DNA from 4 places in the Streptomyces griseochromogenes genome. Region 2 is predicted to be linked to each of the others. Evidence: riboswitches for the same ligand, from Rfam matches in the RefSeq annotation. Region 2 holds a riboswitch; each other region holds the start of a gene.
The links. Region 2 has a riboswitch for cobalamin ahead of AVL59_RS36045 (cobalamin biosynthesis protein). Riboswitches for the same ligand answer to the same signal wherever they lie in the genome.

Region 1 (4,204 bases), 5.7 Mb from region 2:
GAACGGGCGGCCTCCAGGCTGATGACGTCGGCGTCGAGATCGTCGATGGCCTGGACGATGTCGCCGAACTCGGCGTAGCACATATGGGTGTGGATCTGGGTGTCCGGGCGGACGCCGCTGGTGGTCAGCCGGAAGGCCCGCGTGGCCCACTCCAGGTACGCGGGGCGGTCGGCGGCACGCAGGGGGAGGGTTTCGCGCAGGGCGGGCTCGTCGACCTGGATCACCGAAGTACCTGCCGCCTCCAGGTCGTTCACCTCCTCGCGCAGGGCGAGGGCCACCTGGCGGGCGGTGTCGGCGAGGGGCTGGTCGTCGCGGACGAAGGACCAGGCGAGCATGGTGACGGGACCGGTGAGCATGCCCTTGACCGGGCGGTCGGTGAGGGACTGGGCGTACGTCGTCCAGCGCACCGTCATCGGCTCGGGGCGCGAGATGTCGCCGGCCAGGATCGGCGGCCGGACGTAACGGGTGCCGTAGGACTGGACCCAGCCGTGCTGCGTGGCGAGGTAGCCGGTGAGCCGCTCGGCGAAGTACTGGACCATGTCGTTGCGTTCGGCCTCGCCGTGCACCAGGACGTCCAGGCCCGCCTTCTCCTGGAAGGCGATCACCTCGCGGATCTCCGCCCCGACGCGTTCCTCGTATCCGGCGGTGTCGATGCGGCCGGCCCTCAAGTCGGCGCGCGCGGAGCGCAGTTCGCCGGTCTGCGGGAAGGAGCCGATGGTCGTGGTGGGGAGCGCGGGGAGGCGCAGGTGGGCGCGCTGGGCCGCGGCCCGCTCGGGGTATGGCCGGCAGCGGCGCGCGTCGTCGTCCGTGACGGCGGCGGTGCGGGCGCGCACGGCCGGGTCATGGGTGATGGGCGAGTGTGCGCGGGAGGCCAGATCGGCCCGGTTCGCCGACAGCTGCGCGGTGATCGTGTCGGTGCCGCGGGCCAGGCCCTTGGCGAGGGTGACGATCTCGGCCGTCTTCTGCCGGGCGAAGGCGAGCCAGCGCAGGATCTGCGGCTCGATGTCCCGCTCGGCCGCCGCGTCGAGGGGGACGTGCAGGAGTGAGCAGGAGGCCGACACGTCGACCCGGTCGGCCAGGCCGAGCAGGGTGCCGAGCGTGGCCAGGGAGGCCGACAGGTCGTTGCCCCAGATGTTGCGGCCGTTCACGACACCGGCGACCAGCCGCTTGCCGGGCAGTCCGCCGACGGCCGCGAGCGCGTCCAGGTTGGCGGCGGCCGCCTCGGTGAAGTCCAGGGCCAGGCCCTCCACCGGTGCCTTGGCCAGCACCGGCAGGGCATCGCCGAGCCGGTCGAAGTAGGAGGCGACCAGCAGCTTGGGCCGGTCGGTGAGGGCACCGAGATCGCGGTAGGCGCGGGCGGCGGCGTTCAGTTCGGCCGGGGTACGGTCCTGGACCAGGGCCGGCTCGTCGAGCTGCACCCACTCGGCACCGGCCGCGCGCAGGTCGGCGAGGACCTCGGCGTACACCGGGAGCAGACGGTCCAGGAGGGTGAGCGGCTCGAAGTCCGCGGACACCCCGGGCGCGGGCTTGGCGAGCAGCAGGTAGGTCACCGGGCCGACCAGCACGGGACGTGCCGTCAACTCCAGGGCGAGGGCTTCCTTCAGCTCGGAGACCTGCTTGCCGGAGTCGGCCGCGAACCGCGTGTCCGGGCCCAACTCGGGCACGAGATAGTGGTAGTTGGTGTCGAACCACTTGGTCATCTCCAGTGGCGCGACTTCCTGCGTGCCGCGGGCCATGGCGAAGTAGCCTTCCAGCGGGTCGGCGGCGACGGCCGCCCGGTGCCGGTCGGGGATCGCGCCCACCATGACGGTGGTGTCCAGGACGTGGTCGTAGTACGAGAAGTCACCGGTCGGGACCTCGTCGACGCCGGCCTCCGCCAGCTGCCGCCAGTTGGTGCGACGCAGTTCGGCGGCGGCCGTGCGCAGGGCGTCGGCGGTGACCCGGCCCTTCCAGTGGCCCTCGATCGCCTTCTTCAGCTCCCGGCCCTGGCCCTGGCGGGGGTAGCCGTACACGGTGGCCCGTGCTGCCGCGGCTGCGGACTTGGTGGTCACGGAGATCTCCTTCGCGAGATGAATCCCTGAGATCCCGGGGACGGGACGAGAGCGCGAAGGGGTGACGTACCGGACGGCAGCGGCCGTCGGCCGTCCGTTCGGTCACGCACGCCGACCCGCCCTCGAGGTCACCGGGATTCCGCGCACGAGTCGTCCCGTACGCGGGCAGTTGGCAGGTCTTCGGACTCGCGGGCACGTCCTCATGGGGGAGGACACCTACTGGCCGTCGCTTCCCAGACCCTGTACATCGGGCCCAGTGCGTATGACGGCGGTCGTTCCCGCTCACCGCTGCGGGGCAGTCCCGGATTTCCACCGGGTTCCCTCTTACGACGCGTCCCGCCTGGCTGACGGGGCGAACCAGCTGCACCGGCCACCCTACGGGGTCGGGTCGTACATGTGGAATCCCCGACCGGCCTTGCGGCCCAGCAGCCCCGCTTCCACCATCCGCTGCAGCAGCGGGGGAGGGGCGTAGAGGGGTTCCCTGAACTCGTCGTACAGGGACTCGGCGATCGAGGCCACGGTGTCGAGCCCGATCAGGTCCGCCAGCTTCAGCGGGCCCATGGGGTGGGCGCAGCCCAGTTCCATGCCGGCGTCGATGTCGGCGGCGGTGGCGAAGCCGGACTCCGTCATACGGATCGCCGAGAGCAGGTACGGGACGAGCAGCGCGTTGACGACGAAACCGGCCCGGTCCCGGGAGCGGATGACCGTCTTGCCGAGCGTGAGCGCGGCGAACTCCTCGACGACGGCCGCCGCTTCGGGCGCCGTGTGCAGGGACGTCACGAGCTCCACCAGGGGCAGTACGGGGACAGGGTTGAAGAAGTGCAGACCTACGACCCGGTCGGCGCGGCTCGTGGCCATGCCGAGGCGCATGACGGGGAGGGAGGAGGTGTTCGTGGCCAGGACGGCCTCCGGGTCCTCGACGATCTTGTCGAGGGCCGCGAACACCTCCGCCTTGGCGTCGGCGTTCTCGACGACGGCCTCGACGACCAGCTGCCGGTCGGCCAAGTCCGCCGGCTCGCCGGTGAAGACCAGGCGGGCGAGGGCGTCCTGTGCGGCGGACCGCTCCAGCTTGCCCCGCCGTACGGCACGCTCCAGGGAAGCCGCCACCCGCTCCCGCGCGGCGTGGGCGGCCGTGGCGTCGGCCTCGCAGACGATCGTGTCGATCCCGGCCCGCGCGCACACCTCGGCGATGCCCGCGCCCATCTGGCCGCCGCCGACCACTCCGACACGCCGGATGCCGCCGCTCATGACCGGGCCTGCGTCCGGCGCACCAGGTGGCGGGCATAGGCGTCCGGGGTGAAGAAGAGCGGCAACTCACCGGTCAGTGCCGTGCGTTCGAAGAGGGCCCGGACCTCCTCCACGGGTGCCCACGGGTACTCGGCGCCCAGCGCCGCGAGTTCCTCGTCGAGCAGCCCGAGGACCGTCTCCCGGTCGATCACCCGGTGCCGCAGCCACTGCCAGATCTGCACCCGGGCGATCTCGGCGGTGGCCGCGTCCTCCATGAGGCCGCTCAGCGCGACGGCGCCCTGCCCGCGCAGCCAGGCGGCGAAGTAGCGCAGGGCGACCGAGATGTTGGTCCGCACGCCCTCCGCCGTGGGCGGCCCGCTGATCCGGCGCACCGAGAGCAGATCCGCGGCCGTCACCTCCACGTCGTCCCGCGTCCGGTCGAGCTGGTGCGGACGCTCGCCGAGGACACCGTCGAACACCTCGCGGCACACGGGTACGAGTGCGGGGTGCGCGACCCAGGAGCCGTCGAAGCCGTCCTCGGCCTCCCGCTCCTTGTCCAGCCGGACCTTGGCGAGCGCCGCCTCGTGGGCGGCCGGGTCCTTGCTCGGCACCTGCGCCGCCATACCACCGATGGCGTGGGCGCCGCGGCGGTGGCAGGTGCGCACGAGGAGTTCGGTGTACGCCCGCATGAAGGGCGCGGTCATCGTCACCTTGGCCCGGTCCGGCAGCAGGAAGTCGGTGCGGTGGCCGAAGGTCTTGATCAGGCTGAAGAGGTAGTCCCAGCGGCCCGCGTTGAGACCGGAGCTGTGCTCACGCAGCTCGTAGAGGATCTCCTCCATCTCGAACGCGGCGGTGATCGTCTCGATCAGGACGGTGGCGCGGATCGTGCCCCGGGGGATGCCGAGGAGTTCCTGCGCGGTGACGAA
Region 2 (4,204 bases):
GCAGGCTGACATCCCCGCGGAACTTGTTCACCAGGAACCCGGCGACCAGTTCCTGGTCCTCCGGTGAGAGCAGGGCGACCGTGCCGAAGAACGAGGCGAAGACACCGCCCCGGTCGATGTCGCCGACGACGAGCACGGGCAGCCGCGCGTTCCGCGCGATCCCCATGTTCACGATGTCGGTCCGCCGCAGATTGATCTCCGCGGGCGAACCGGCCCCCTCACAGATCACCGCGTCATACGTGCCCCGCAACTCGGCCAGACAGTCCAGGACCGTGCCCAGAAGCCGTTGCCGGCGCCCTCCGTGGTACCCGCGCGCGCTCAGCTCGCCCACCGGCTTGCCCAGCAGCACCACCTGGCTGCTCTGTTCGCCGCCCGGCTTGAGCAGCACGGGGTTCATCAGCGCCGTCGGTTCGACGCGACAGGCCTGGGCCTGCATGGCCTGCGCCCGCCCGATCTCGGCGCCCTCGCGCGTCACGAACGAGTTCAGGGACATGTTCTGCGCCTTGAAGGGCGCGACCTTGACGCCCTGGCGCACCAGCCACCGGCAGATCCCGGCCGTCACGACGCTCTTGCCGGCGTCGGAGGTGGTACCGGCGACGAGGAGACCACCGTTCACTTCCCACGTCCCTTCACGAGTCGGCGCGCGGCGACCGTCGCGCCGAGCGCGAGCAGGCCGACGCGGCGGGAGAGCCGTACGGCCCGGTCGATGTCGGTGACCTGGACGGCCCGCCCGGAATCCCCGTTGAGCACGGGCCGGTGCTCGACGCGTCCGCCGTAGGAGAGCGTGCCGCCCAGCCGCACACCGAGAGCGCCCGCGAACGAGGCCTCGACGGGCCCGGCGTTGGGGCTCGGGTGCTTGCGGGCGTCGGCCCGCCAGGCGCGCAGGGCGCCGCGCGGGTCGGGTCCGGCGGCGGCCGCGAGTACGGCGGTCAGCCGCGCCCCCGGCCAGCCGGCGAGGTCGTCGAGCCGGGCGGAGGCCCAGCCGTAGCGCCGGAAGCGGGCCGACTTGTGCCCCACCATCGCGTCCAGGGTGTTGACGGCCCGGAACCCGAGCAGCCCCGGCACCCCGCCCACCGCACCCCACACCAGCGCACCCACGACGGCGTCGGAGGTGTTCTCGGCGACGGACTCGACCACGGCCCGGGCGATCCCGTCGGCGTCGAGGGCCTGCGGATCCCGGCCGCACAGATGCGGCAGCCGCGCCCGCGCCGCCTCGATGTCCCCGGCCTCCAGCGCGCGCCCGACGGTCCGGGCCTCCCGGGCCAGCGACGTGCCCCCGACGACGGCCCAGGTGGCGGCACCGGCCAGCGCGACGGAGGCGGCGGGGGAGCGGCGTACGGCCCGCTCGGCGACGGCCCCCAGCGCCACGGCGCCGCCCGCGCACACGGCGGTGTGCAGGGCGCCCCAGCCACGGTGGTCGTGCCACAGCACGCGTTCCACGGCCGCGGCCGCGCGCCCGAACACGGCGACCGGATGCCCGCGGCGCGGATCGCCGAGGAACAGGTCGCCGAGAAGGCCGGCGGCGGCGCCGTACGCGTATGAGCGATCGGCACCCATCGGCTCAGCCGGCCGTGGGCTCAGGGGCGGGTCCGGTACTGGTCCTCGATCGGCGGCCGAGCATGGCGATATGTGTCCTCACTCAGGGTGTCCGCGCCCTGGTTCGACGAGACCGGCGGTGAGAGTTCCTGGCTCCCGGGGATGTTCTTCCCCGGTGACAGTGGCGGGACCGCGCCGGATTCGCACCGGCTTCCTCTTCTGCCGCCGTACATGGCGTGGGCAGTCCACCACGCACCCGGAAGGGCCGTCAACTTGCCTTTGACCTGGGACGGTGGACTGTGCTGAGGCCCACATCGCCGGCCCGCCGGGCCGTGCCCGACGACCGGGTCGCGGTGAATTCCCCCTCCTCCGGGCGACGTTCGGGGATCCCTCTTGTGCTCACACACCGTGAGCATGGCAAGGGTGCGTACGTCTCATACGGGATGCAACGGACGCGGGGGAGACGCACGGTGGCGTACGTGGCCGAACTGCCGCCGGACGACGGTCAGGTCGTACCGCCGGAGGTGGTGGGCGGGTCCCGCCCGCCGTGGACACACCTGCGCCCTGCCGCTCCGGCTGACGTGCCGGCCCGGCAGGGCGCAGGAGGGACTCCGGGGAACTAGGCCTTGGCCACGATCAAATGGATCCCGTAGGCCACCGCGGCCGCGCAGGCCGCGAAGCACACGTACGCGCCCGTCACCGCCAGCGCGGCGGAGCCGCCCTGTGCGGCGGCCTTCTCGCGGCGCGCGAGGCCGTTGATGCCGAGGGTGAACAGGGCCACCAGGCCCACCGTGAACACGAGGCTGACGCCGAAGACGGAGCCGAGGGCCGCCCAGTCGATCTTCATGGGGATGCTTCCTTCAGTTACCGGGTGCTCGGGTCAGACCGTGGCGGCCGGCGGGGTCGCCGGAGCGGCGGGGGCCGGGTCGGTGGCGGCGGCCGGAGACGGGATCGTGGCCGTCAGGCCCTCGGTGACGGTGCCCGCGGGCGGCGGGGTCACCGCGGCGATGGCGGTGGTCACCACGCCGGCCGGCTCGGCGGTGTCGTCGGCCACGACGTTGGTGTGGTCGACGACCTGGCGACGGGAGATCTTCCAGATCGTGGCGCTGGCGCCGACGAGGAAGACGGCGACGACCGCGGTGCCCCAGTCGCCCAGGTCCGTGACGGACTCGGCGCCCGCGCCGACCAGTGCGGCGGCCGGGAGGGTGAGCACCCAGGCGACGGCCATGCGGGTCGCGGTGGACCAGCGGACCACACCGCCCTTGCGGCCGAGGCCCGCGCCCATCACCGAGCCGGAGACGACATGGGTGGTGGAGAGGGAGAAGCCGAGGTGGGAGGAGGCCAGGATGGCGGTGGCCGCGCTGGTCTGGGCGGCGAAGCCCTGTCGCGGCTCCAGGTCGGTCAGCCCCTTGCCCATGGTGCGGATGATGCGCCAGCCGCCGATGTAGGTACCGAGCGCGATGGCCAGGCCCGCGGAGAGGATCACCCAGGTGGGAGGGTTGGAGCCGGGGGCGACCGCGCCGCCCGCGATCAGCGCCAGGGTGATGATGCCCATCGTCTTCTGGGCGTCGTTGGTGCCGTGGGCCAGGGAGACCAGGCCGGCCGAGGCGATCTGCCCCGCGCGGTAGCCCTTGCGGGTGGCCTCGCCCTCGGCGCCGCGGCCGATGCCGTAGGAGAACCGGGTGGCGAACATCGCCGCGAGACCCGCCACGACCGGGGCGGCGACCGCCGGGAGCAGGACCTTGGTGACCAGGACGTCACCGTGGACGGCACCGAAGCCGGCGGAGGCGACGGTGGCGCCGATCAGGCCGCCCATCAGCGCGTGGGAGGAGCTGGAGGGCAGTCCCACCAGCCAGGTCACCAGGTTCCAGAGGATCGCGCCGACCAGCGCGGCGAATATGACCTCGGGACGTATGCCGTTCTCGTCGACGAGACCCTTGGAGATCGTGTTGGCGACCTCCACGGAGAGGAAGGCGCCTACAAGGTTGAGGGCGGCGGACATGGCCACCGCGACCTTGGGCTTGAGCGCACCGGTCGAGATGGTCGTGGCCATCGCGTTGGCGGTGTCGTGGAAACCGTTCGTGAAATCAAACGCGAGTGCGGTTACCACCACAATCGCGAGGATCAGCGAGAAGTTTTCCATTTACCCAGGCAATCGTTCGAGGTCATTGGCTGTTGGACCGTAGGCAACCTGGGTGAACGGAAAGTGAACTGAAGCGGGCTTCAGGATGTCAGTGGCGGGTTGTCGGGGTCGTGTTCGGGTCGACATCCCAGGCGCCCCATGGCTGCCGGCCGCGCGCGAAGGCCCGCGGTCGCCTCGGCGGCCCGCGAAAGAGATCCTGGTCACCCCGCGGGCCGCCGCCGAGACGGGCGAGCGGCGCGCCGTCCGGCGCCCGCTCGGGAGTACGAATTCAGGCCCGATTCACGCCACGGGACCCCGCGGCGCCGGGCCGGCTGGCAGGATCCCCGCATGGCTGAACAGCGACGGGATCCGGAAGCGGAAGAGTCACACCTGTGGGAGGGCGTGGTCGCGACGGCCCGGCGGACCGTCGCCGACGGGCTGGTCGTCGGCACCTCCGGCAATGTGTCGGCGCGCGTCGGGGACCTCGTGCTGGTCACCCCGTCGGGCGTGCCCTACGACCGGCTGACCCCGAACGACATCACCGGC
Region 3 (4,204 bases), 5.7 Mb from region 2:
CCGCCGTCACGCCGTGGGACGGAGGTGAGCAACGCTGCCGGTGAACGACCCCGTCGGCGCCGGGATCTCCGACGTCAGGGCATGAATCGCGCCCCGGTTCCGGGCGGTGGTCGCCGGTGTCCGGCGGGCCGCACTGAGACTCTGACACTGGCACTGAGTGCCAACAACCGTGGACATCTGCCAACTTCTGCGAATCTTCTCGTCGCCGTTCGCCAAGTTTGCGAAGGGCACGGGAGCGGCCCGATGGCGTACGTTGGCCGCAGCCGGACACGGAGGATCACGGGGTGGGCAAGACGTACGCCGGGGCGCGCCTGCGGCACCTGCGCGAGGAACGACGCATGAGCCAGGCCGAGTTGGCCCGTGTCCTCGCCATCTCGCCCAGCTACCTGAACCAGATGGAGCACGACTCCCGGCCGCTCACCGTTGCGGTCCTGCTGCGTCTGACCGAGGCCTTCGGCGTCGACCCGGGCTTCTTCTCCGCGCGCGACACGACGCGTCTGGTGGCAGACCTCCGCGAGGCGCTGGCCGGGGAACTGGCCGAGGCCCGGGTCTCCGCCGCCGACCTGACGGACCTCGCCTCGCGGACACCCGAGGTCGCCCGGGTCCTGCTCGACCTCGGCCGCCGCAACCAACGGCTCGCCGAGCGCCTGGCCGGAGCCACGGACGGCCGCGGCCCGGGCCCGGAGCAGCCCGGCTCACCGCACGAGGAGATCAGGGACTTCTTCTACCGCCGCCAGAATTACCTCCACGACACCGACCTCGCGGCGGAGCGGCTCTCCCGGGAGATCGGCATCCGGCCCGGCGAGGTCCTACGGGCGCTGACCACGCGCCTCGCCGACCGCCACGGCATCCGGCTCACCGCCGAGCGCGGCGACCATCTGCACCACTACGACGAGCCGACCCGCACGCTTCACCTGTCCACCCGTCTGCGCCCCGGCCAGCGCGCCTTCCGCATGGCCACCCAGCTCGCCCTGCTCGAACACGGCGACGAACTCGACCGCGAGGCCGCCGAGGACTTCGAGCCCGGATCGCCCGCCCACGGCCTGGCCCGCATCGGCGTCGCCAACTACTTCGCGGCGGCCCTGATCCTGCCGTACGACGCCTTCCACACGGCCGCCGAGGAGGCGCGCTACGACATCGAGCGCCTCACCGACCGCTACGGCCTCGGCTACGAGACCGTCTGCCACCGGCTGAGCACCCTCCAGCGCCCCAGGCTGCGCGGCGTGCCCTTCTCCTTCGTCCGTGTCGACCGGGCCGGCAACATGTCCAAGCGGCAGTCGGCGACCGGCTTCCACTTCTCCCGGGCGGGCGGCACCTGCCCCCTGTGGAACGTCTACGAGGCGTTCGCCGTCCCCGGACGCATCCACGTCCAGATCGCCGAAATGCCCGACGGACAGCGCTATTTGTGGACCGCCCGCGCGGTGACCCGGCACCGCGGCGGCTGGGGTGAACCCGGCAAGACCTTCGCCATCGGCCTCGGCTGCGAGATCCGCCACGCCCACCGCGTCGTCTACTCCGACGGCCTCGACCTCGCGAACGCCTCCGCCGCCACCCCCATCGGCATGGGCTGCCGTGTCTGCGAACGCCTCGACTGCCCCCAGCGCGCCGCACCGCCCCTCGGCCACCCGCTGCGGATCGACCAGAACACCGGCACCTTCGTGCCGTACCCCGTCTCCGACGCCCGGAGTTGACGCGGTCGGCGGGAGAGGAAGATCACGGCGACCGAGGCGGTCTTGGCCATGCACGCCTGGCGCGGTACGGTCTGTCCGATATCGACGACGGCGAGACGGAAGCCGGTGGGAATCCGGCACGGTCGCGCCACTGTATGCGAGACGCCTTCCGGGGCGTCTGGTGAGTCAGACCCGTGGCCGTCGTCATGTGCACCACCGAGATGGGACGCGAACTCCCAGAGGAGGTTCTGCCATGGCGCAGACCGTCGCCCAGCCGACAGCCACCACCCCCGTCGTTCCCGCCACGCTGCCGCTGAAGGCGATTGCTCCCTGGGCGGTCTTCTTCGGCATCCTGATGCTGGTCCTGCTCTACTTCGTCGGCGCCGAGCAGGGCGCCACCTCCGTGTTCAACGGCACGGACGTCCACGAGTGGGTGCACGACGCCCGCCACCTGCTCGGCTTCCCCTGCCACTGACGCCAGGGACGCCGCACCCCCATGAACTCCGCAACGGTAAGAAACCTCCTCGTGCGGGGCATGCTCGCCGGCCTGGCCGCCGGCGTGCTCGCCCTGGTCGTCGCCTACCTGCTCGGTGAGCCGAACGTCGACAAGGCGATCAGCTTCGAGGACGCCCACTCCCACGAGCACGAGATGGAGGTCGTCTCCCGCTCCCTGCAGTCCACCGCCGGTCTCGCCACCGGAGTCCTGGTCTACGGGGTCGCCTTCGGCGGCATCGCCGCGCTCGCGTACTGCTTCGCGCTCGGCCGCGTCGGCCGGTTCGGCCCCCGGGCGACCGCGCTGCTGCTGTCCGGCTGCGCGCTGCTCGCCGTGTACGTCGTACCGTTCCTGAAGTACCCGGCCAATCCGCCGTCGGTCGGGAACCCCGACACCATCGGCAAGCGGACGACCCTGTACTTCCTGATGATGCTGCTCAGTGTGCTGCTGGCGGTCGCCGCCACCATCCTGGGCAAGCGGCTCGCGCCCACCGTGGGCACCTGGTGGGCGACCGTGGCCGCGGTGGCCGCCTTCGTCGTCGTGATCGGCCTGGCCTACGAGTTCCTGCCCGTCATCAACGAGGTGCCGAAGGACTTCCCGGCCACCCTGCTGTGGCGGTTCCGGCTTTCGGCGCTGGCCATCCAGACCGTCATGTGGACAGGTTTCGGGCTGCTCTTCGGCGAGCTGGCCGAGCGCCTGCTGAATCCCAAGCCCGCGACAGCCGCGTCCAGACGCGCGGTTCCCGCCTCGCACTGAACGCTTCCGGACAACGAGAGGGCCCTTCGGAACCATCCGAGGGCCTTCTCGCGTTTCCGGGACACCGGCGGAGGCGACGAGCGGAGGAGCCGAGTGGCCAGACACCACCCCCAGCCGCGTCACATCACCCTGGGCGGCCGAGAAGCGGTGGCCCTGACCGTGCGGGAGTACGAGCAACTGGTCGCCAGCCGACGCCAGATCGGCGGCCAGAGCGCACGGGTGCGGGTACTGGCCCAGCAGGTCAAGCGCGACGCGAGGCTGCTGCGGGAACTCGAGGCCCTGGTCGCCGACCCGGCTTCCCCCTTCGCCTGTCACGCGCCGGGCGCGGCAGCCGGGACACCGGACGCGGCCGGGTGCCCCGGCCACGACGGCACGGCCGACGGCATGGATCCTGCCTGTCTGCGGTGCGCCATCGCGGCGCTGCTGCGCCGCCACCGGGAGGAGAAGCCCTAGCCCCCGACCGCGGGCGCCGGTGTCAGTGACCCGGCGCGTCGCCCGGCGCGGCGAGGGCGGCTCCGAGACGCAGGTTCCACCGCCCTGACCGGCCGGTGACCTCCGTCGCGGTGAGCGGCGGGACGTCGACGCGCCAGAACGCGGCCTCGGGCGCGCCCAGCACCCCCACCACCACGGCCCGTACCACCTCCGGCTCCACCACGGCGAGGGTCCTGCCGTCCCCCAGCCGTTCCGTGTCCAGCCAGCGCGCGAGGCGGGCGCACAGCTGCCGCACGGACTCCCCGCCGTGCGGTGCGGCGCCTGGATCGGCCAGCCAGCCCGCCACCGCTTCGGGCTCGGCGGCGCTCACCTCGTCCAGGGTCCGCCCCCGCCATCTGCCCATGTCCAGGCCCGCGAGTTCCGGGTCCGCCGCGGCGTCGAGGCCGAGCGCCGCGGCCGTCTCACGACAGCGCACGCCGGGGGAGGCGACGACACGGACGGCGGCGGGCAGGGTCCCGGCCGTCGCTCTCGCCCGCGCCGCCGCGTCGGCCTCGATCGAGTCGCCGTCGTCGAAGCGTGCACGCCGCAGCGACGGTGTGATCGCCGCTGAGACGAAGGTGACACGACTGGTCACGCGGTTGTTCCTCCTGCTGGTGCCGCGGGCCGGCTCACTGCGCGCCGAACGCCCGCAGGATGCGTTCCGCGGCCAGGGTGGCCGTCAACGAGCCGTCCCTGACCTGTTGTTCGAGCGCGGGGGCGGCCTCGCGGACCGCGGGGTCCGCGTGCAGTCGGCCCAGCAGTTCGTCGCGGACCATCGACCAGGTCCAGCCGACCTGCTGGTCCCGCCGCTTGG
Region 4 (4,204 bases), 2.3 Mb from region 2:
CGGACCGGGGCCAGCAACGCGTCGTGGCCCTGTCGTCGGGCGCCGTCCCGCAGCGCGGTCAGCATGCGGTAGGACAGACCACGGCCGAGGTACTCGGTGTCCACCGTGATCTCCAGCGCGCTGGCTGTCGTCGGCGCGTTCCCGAGGTGCCGGTCGCGGTAGGCCCATACGAGCACTTGGTCCCAGCCCTTGTCCGGCATCTCCTCACGGCCGTCGAGCCCGGCGTCGAAGGGCACACTCAACCCGCGTGCCACTACGCGGTCGCCGTCCGTCGCCACCACGCAGTACTCGGGGAAGTCTTCGGCCACCCGGCTCAACAGGGCGCCCGCGACCAGATCCTGAGGGATGAAAGCGGGCCACGTCTCGGTCATCTCGTAGAGCCGGGACGTCAATGACGGACGCTCGGTGAGCGGGGTGATCAAGATGCTGTCCATGTCTGTCACGGTGGGGAACCCTGTCATGGGAACACCCTCTTGGCCAGCGGTTTTACCCCTCGACGGCGGCTCGTGCCGGCCGTCCGGTGAACACGTCGGTTCAGCTCACCGGGCCGCCTCGGGAGTCGTGCCGGGCCCGGCGAGGCCGAGTTCGTGTTCGCCGAGGGAGGTGAAGCAGCGCTCGACGTCGGTGTCGGTCACTTCGGCGAGGGTCGCGGGCGACCAGCGGGGGTTGCGGTCCTTGTCGATGACCTGGGCGCGGATGCCCTCCACCAGGTCGGGAGTGCTCAGGGCGGCGCAGGAGACGCGGTACTCCTGGTCGAGAACCCGCTCCAGCGAGCCGAGCCGCCGGGCGTGGCGCAGGGCGGCCAGGGTGACCTTCAGGGCGCTGGGCGACCTGGTGAGCAGGGTCTCCGCTGCTTCCTTCGCCGCCGTGTCGCCATGGGCGAGCAGCCGCCGGACGATCTCCTCCACCGTGTCGGCGGCGTAGCAGGCGTCGATCCACTCCCTCCGGCCGGCCAACTCGCCCGTGGGCGGCGACTGCGTGTGACGGGCGAGCACCTGCTCCACGGTCAGGTCGGCGAGGTCGGCGACGAAGGCCCGGAGCGCGTCGGACGGCACGTAGTGGTCGGCGAGCCCGCACAGCAGGGCGTCGGCGGCGCCGATCTGTGCGCCGGTCAGTGCGAGGTGGGTGCCCAGTTCGCCCGGGGCGAGGGAGAGGAGGTAGGTGCCGCCGACGTCGGGGACGAAGCCGATGCCGGTCTCGGGCATGGCGACCCTCGACCGTTCGGTGACGATCCGTACGCTGCCGTGCGCCGAGATGCCGACGCCGCCGCCCATGACGATGCCGTCCATGACGGCGACGTAGGGCTTGGGGTAGTGGGCGATGCGGGCGTTGAGGTGGTACTCGTCGCGCCAGAACGCGGCCGAGGCGGTGCCGTCGCCGTCGCGCGCGTCGTCGTGGACGGCGCGGATGTCGCCGCCCGCGCACAGACCGCGCTCCCCGGCCCCGGTGATGACCACGGTCTCCACGGCCGGGTCGTGCTCCCAGGCGGTCAGGGCCTCATCGATGCGGCGCACCATCGCGTGGGACAGCGCGTTGAGTGCCTTCGGCCGGTTGAGGGTGATGTGGGCGGCCCGTCCGGCTGTGTGCAGCAGGACGGATTCCTCGGTACCGGTCGTCCGAACGCCTCCGTCAGGCCGCGGGCCACGATCGACACGCATGATCTCATCGGTTCCTTGTCTCGATGGTTCAACGACGGCTCACGCCGCGCCGGTCCCGGGTCGCCGCGCTGAGCCGCGGCGGTGTGAAGGCATAGAGATCGAGGATCTCCGGCAGGGGTGCGATGCCCGGCCCGCCCGCGCGTACCCAGTCGGTGATGTCCTCGGTGGCGTGGGGGTCGTTGACGAGTCCCAGCCAGACCGGTCGGCCGCCGGCGGCCCGTCCGGCGGCGGAGGGCTGTACGACGATGACGTTGGCCTGTTCGCAGACGTCGAGGCAGGCGGAGATGCGCACAGGAACCTCCGCTCGCAGACGCGCGGTCTGCCCCGCGTGATCGACGCCGGTCACCTTGGTACTGCCACAGCAGCAGTCCCGGCACACGACGACACGGCAGGGCGCCGGTTCGGCCCCCGGTACGACTACCGCGTCGCCGGATGCCGGTTCCGCCAGGTTCTCTGGCACGGTCAACCACTCCTCCCCCGGGGAAATCCGCCCCGGTGTCCGTCGAGGAGGCGACCGCGTGAGTCTCCTGGCTCTCGGGTCGTCGCTCGTCCCGGCCTTCCCGCCCTCGCGGACAGTGGCCTGTCGGAACTCGCTCACCGATCACAGTGGCGGGACCGCGCCGGATTCACACCGGCTTCCTCGGATCGCCGTCGCCTTGTCGCGGATCATCATTCCATCGCCGACCAGCTCCCGTCATCCTCGCGACGACGACCCGGGCACCCGGACCGGCCGACGCGGCGGCCCCGGCCGTCGTGGTCAGTACACGTCGCGCGCGTAGCGCTTGTCGGCGGCGAGCTGTTTGACGTACGCCGCCGCCTCGGCCTCGTCCAGGCCGCCGTGGACGACGGCCGTCTCCCGCAGGGCCCGGTCGACGTCTTTGGCCATCCGGGAGGCGTCGCCGCAGACGTAGAGATGGGCGCCGTCCCGGAGCCAGGACCACAGCTGCGCACCGTGTTCGCGCATCCGGTCCTGGACGTAGATCTTGGCGCGCTGATCGCGGGAGAAGGCGGTGTCCAGACGGGTGAGCGTGCCGTCGGCGAGGAACGCGGTCAGCTCCTCCTCGTAGTAGAAGTCGGCGGCCCGGCGCTGTTCGCCGAAGAACAGCCAGTTCGGCGCGTGGTGGCCGCGGGCCCGGCGGTCCTCCAGAAAGCCGATGAAGGGCGCGACGCCGGTGCCGGGGCCCACCATCACGGCCGGTGCTGCGGGGTCGGCGGGCGGGCGGAAGTGCGACGCCCGCTGGACGCGGACCGGAACCGGTGTGCCGGGCTCGGCGTCGGCGAGGAACGGGGAGCACACGCCCTGTCGGGGGCGGCCGCCGAGGTTCTCGTAGCGGACGACGGAGACGGTCAGCGAGACGAGGTGAGGGTCTGTCAGGGGGCTGGAGGATATGGAGTACATGCGGGGTTGCAGGCGCCCCAGCACGTCGGCCCATTGCTGTGCCCCGGCCCGGATTCCGAACTCGGCGACCACGTCGACGGCCTGGCGGCCCCAGGACCACTGGGCCAGCTCCCCCTTGTTGTCCTGCCGCAGCAGCTTGCGCAGCTCGCGCGGGTCGCGGGCGCGGTCGGCGACGAAGCGCAGCAGGCCGGGAGTGATACGGGTGATGTCCAGATGGCGCAGCAGTGCCTCGGCGAAGGGCACGTCCCCGGCGTTGGTGACCCGAACGGCCGCGTCCGCGTCCAGGCCGGTGACGGCCAGCCACTCCGTCACGAGCTCCGGCCAGTTGACCGGCTGCACCGCCAGGGCGTCCCCGGCCTCGTAGACCAGCGGGGTGTCGCTGTCACGCGTGTCGAAGGTGAAGCGCCTCACCTCCTTGACCGCACCGGGCAGGCTCAGCAGGCGGTTTCCGGTCAGGCGGGCGGTGACGGGGGCGGAACGGCTCGGGCGGGGAGCCGCCGGGGTGGCGGGGGCCGGATCGGGCGCCGGATCGAAGGCGGGATCGGAGGCCGGGTGCTCGGGGCTCTTCAGCACAGTGAGCACCTGGTCGAGCCAGGCCCCGGCCTCGGTCTCGAAGTCCGGTTCGCAGTCGGTGCGCGGGGCCAGGCGTATCGCCTCCAGCTCCTCCATGCGCCGGTCGAGACGGCGGCCATGGCCGCAGAAGTCGTCGTACGAGGAGTCGCCGAAGGCGAGGACGGCGTAGCGCCTGCCCGCGAGGCGCGGGGCGTCGGGCGAGGCGAGGGCGTCCCAGAACTCGGCGCCGTTGTCCGGGGCGTCGCCGTCGCCGAAGGTGCTCGTGATCAGCAGCAGGTCGGCGTCGGAGGGCAGCGCTGCGGGGTCGGCCTCCTCCATGGGCAGGAGGGCGGCGGAGTGGCCGTCGGAGGTGAGTCTCTCGGACGCGGCGATCGCGAACTCCTCGGCGTTGCCGGTCTGCGACGCCCAGAGGATCACGACCTGGCGGCGCGGGGCGTCCGCGGACGGGGCGGACGACCGCGGGGAGCCGTCGATGCCGTGCGCGGTGGAATGCGTCGCCTCCGCTCTGGAGTACATCCCGGCCAGCGCACCGTTCACCCACAGGGCGTGCTCCGGGCTGAAAGGGGCGTCCGGC

Region 1: it holds a riboswitch for cobalamin, as region 2 does, so the genes downstream of both, metE (5-methyltetrahydropteroyltriglutamate--homocysteine S-methyltransferase) here and AVL59_RS36045 (cobalamin biosynthesis protein) in region 2, are expected to answer to the same signal.
Region 3: it holds a riboswitch for cobalamin, as region 2 does, so the genes downstream of both, AVL59_RS11065 (CbtB domain-containing protein) here and AVL59_RS36045 (cobalamin biosynthesis protein) in region 2, are expected to answer to the same signal.
Region 4: it holds a riboswitch for cobalamin, as region 2 does, so the genes downstream of both, AVL59_RS25635 (hypothetical protein) here and AVL59_RS36045 (cobalamin biosynthesis protein) in region 2, are expected to answer to the same signal.

Annotation. Positions count from the first base shown of each region.
Region 1 covers NZ_CP016279.1:2,594,883-2,599,086, forward strand. The annotation lists gene metE (5-methyltetrahydropteroyltriglutamate--homocysteine S-methyltransferase) at 1-2,051, opposite strand, end outside; cobalamin riboswitch at 2,218-2,415, opposite strand; gene AVL59_RS11045 (3-hydroxybutyryl-CoA dehydrogenase) at 2,427-3,299, opposite strand; gene aceB (malate synthase A) at 3,296-4,204, opposite strand, start outside.
Region 2 covers NZ_CP016279.1:8,314,188-8,318,391, reverse strand. The annotation lists gene AVL59_RS36050 (cobyric acid synthase) at 1-616, opposite strand, end outside; gene AVL59_RS36045 (cobalamin biosynthesis protein) at 613-1,557, opposite strand; cobalamin riboswitch at 1,661-1,801, opposite strand; gene AVL59_RS36040 (hypothetical protein) at 2,156-2,383, opposite strand; gene AVL59_RS36035 (inorganic phosphate transporter) at 2,417-3,679, opposite strand; gene AVL59_RS36030 (class II aldolase/adducin family protein) at 4,007-4,204, shown strand, end outside.
Region 3 covers NZ_CP016279.1:2,601,300-2,605,503, forward strand. The annotation lists gene AVL59_RS11060 (short-chain fatty acyl-CoA regulator family protein) at 285-1,691, shown strand; cobalamin riboswitch at 1,737-1,888, shown strand; gene AVL59_RS11065 (CbtB domain-containing protein) at 1,924-2,145, shown strand; gene AVL59_RS11070 (CbtA family protein) at 2,167-2,919, shown strand; gene AVL59_RS47835 (hypothetical protein) at 3,013-3,372, shown strand; gene AVL59_RS11080 (histidine phosphatase family protein) at 3,395-3,985, opposite strand; gene meaB (methylmalonyl Co-A mutase-associated GTPase MeaB) at 4,020-4,204, opposite strand, start outside.
Region 4 covers NZ_CP016279.1:5,978,883-5,983,086, forward strand. The annotation lists gene AVL59_RS25625 (acetyltransferase-like protein) at 1-434, opposite strand, end outside; gene AVL59_RS25630 (enoyl-CoA hydratase/isomerase family protein) at 540-1,658, opposite strand; gene AVL59_RS25635 (hypothetical protein) at 1,687-2,037, opposite strand; cobalamin riboswitch at 2,179-2,300, opposite strand; gene AVL59_RS25640 (molybdopterin-dependent oxidoreductase) at 2,416-4,204, opposite strand, start outside.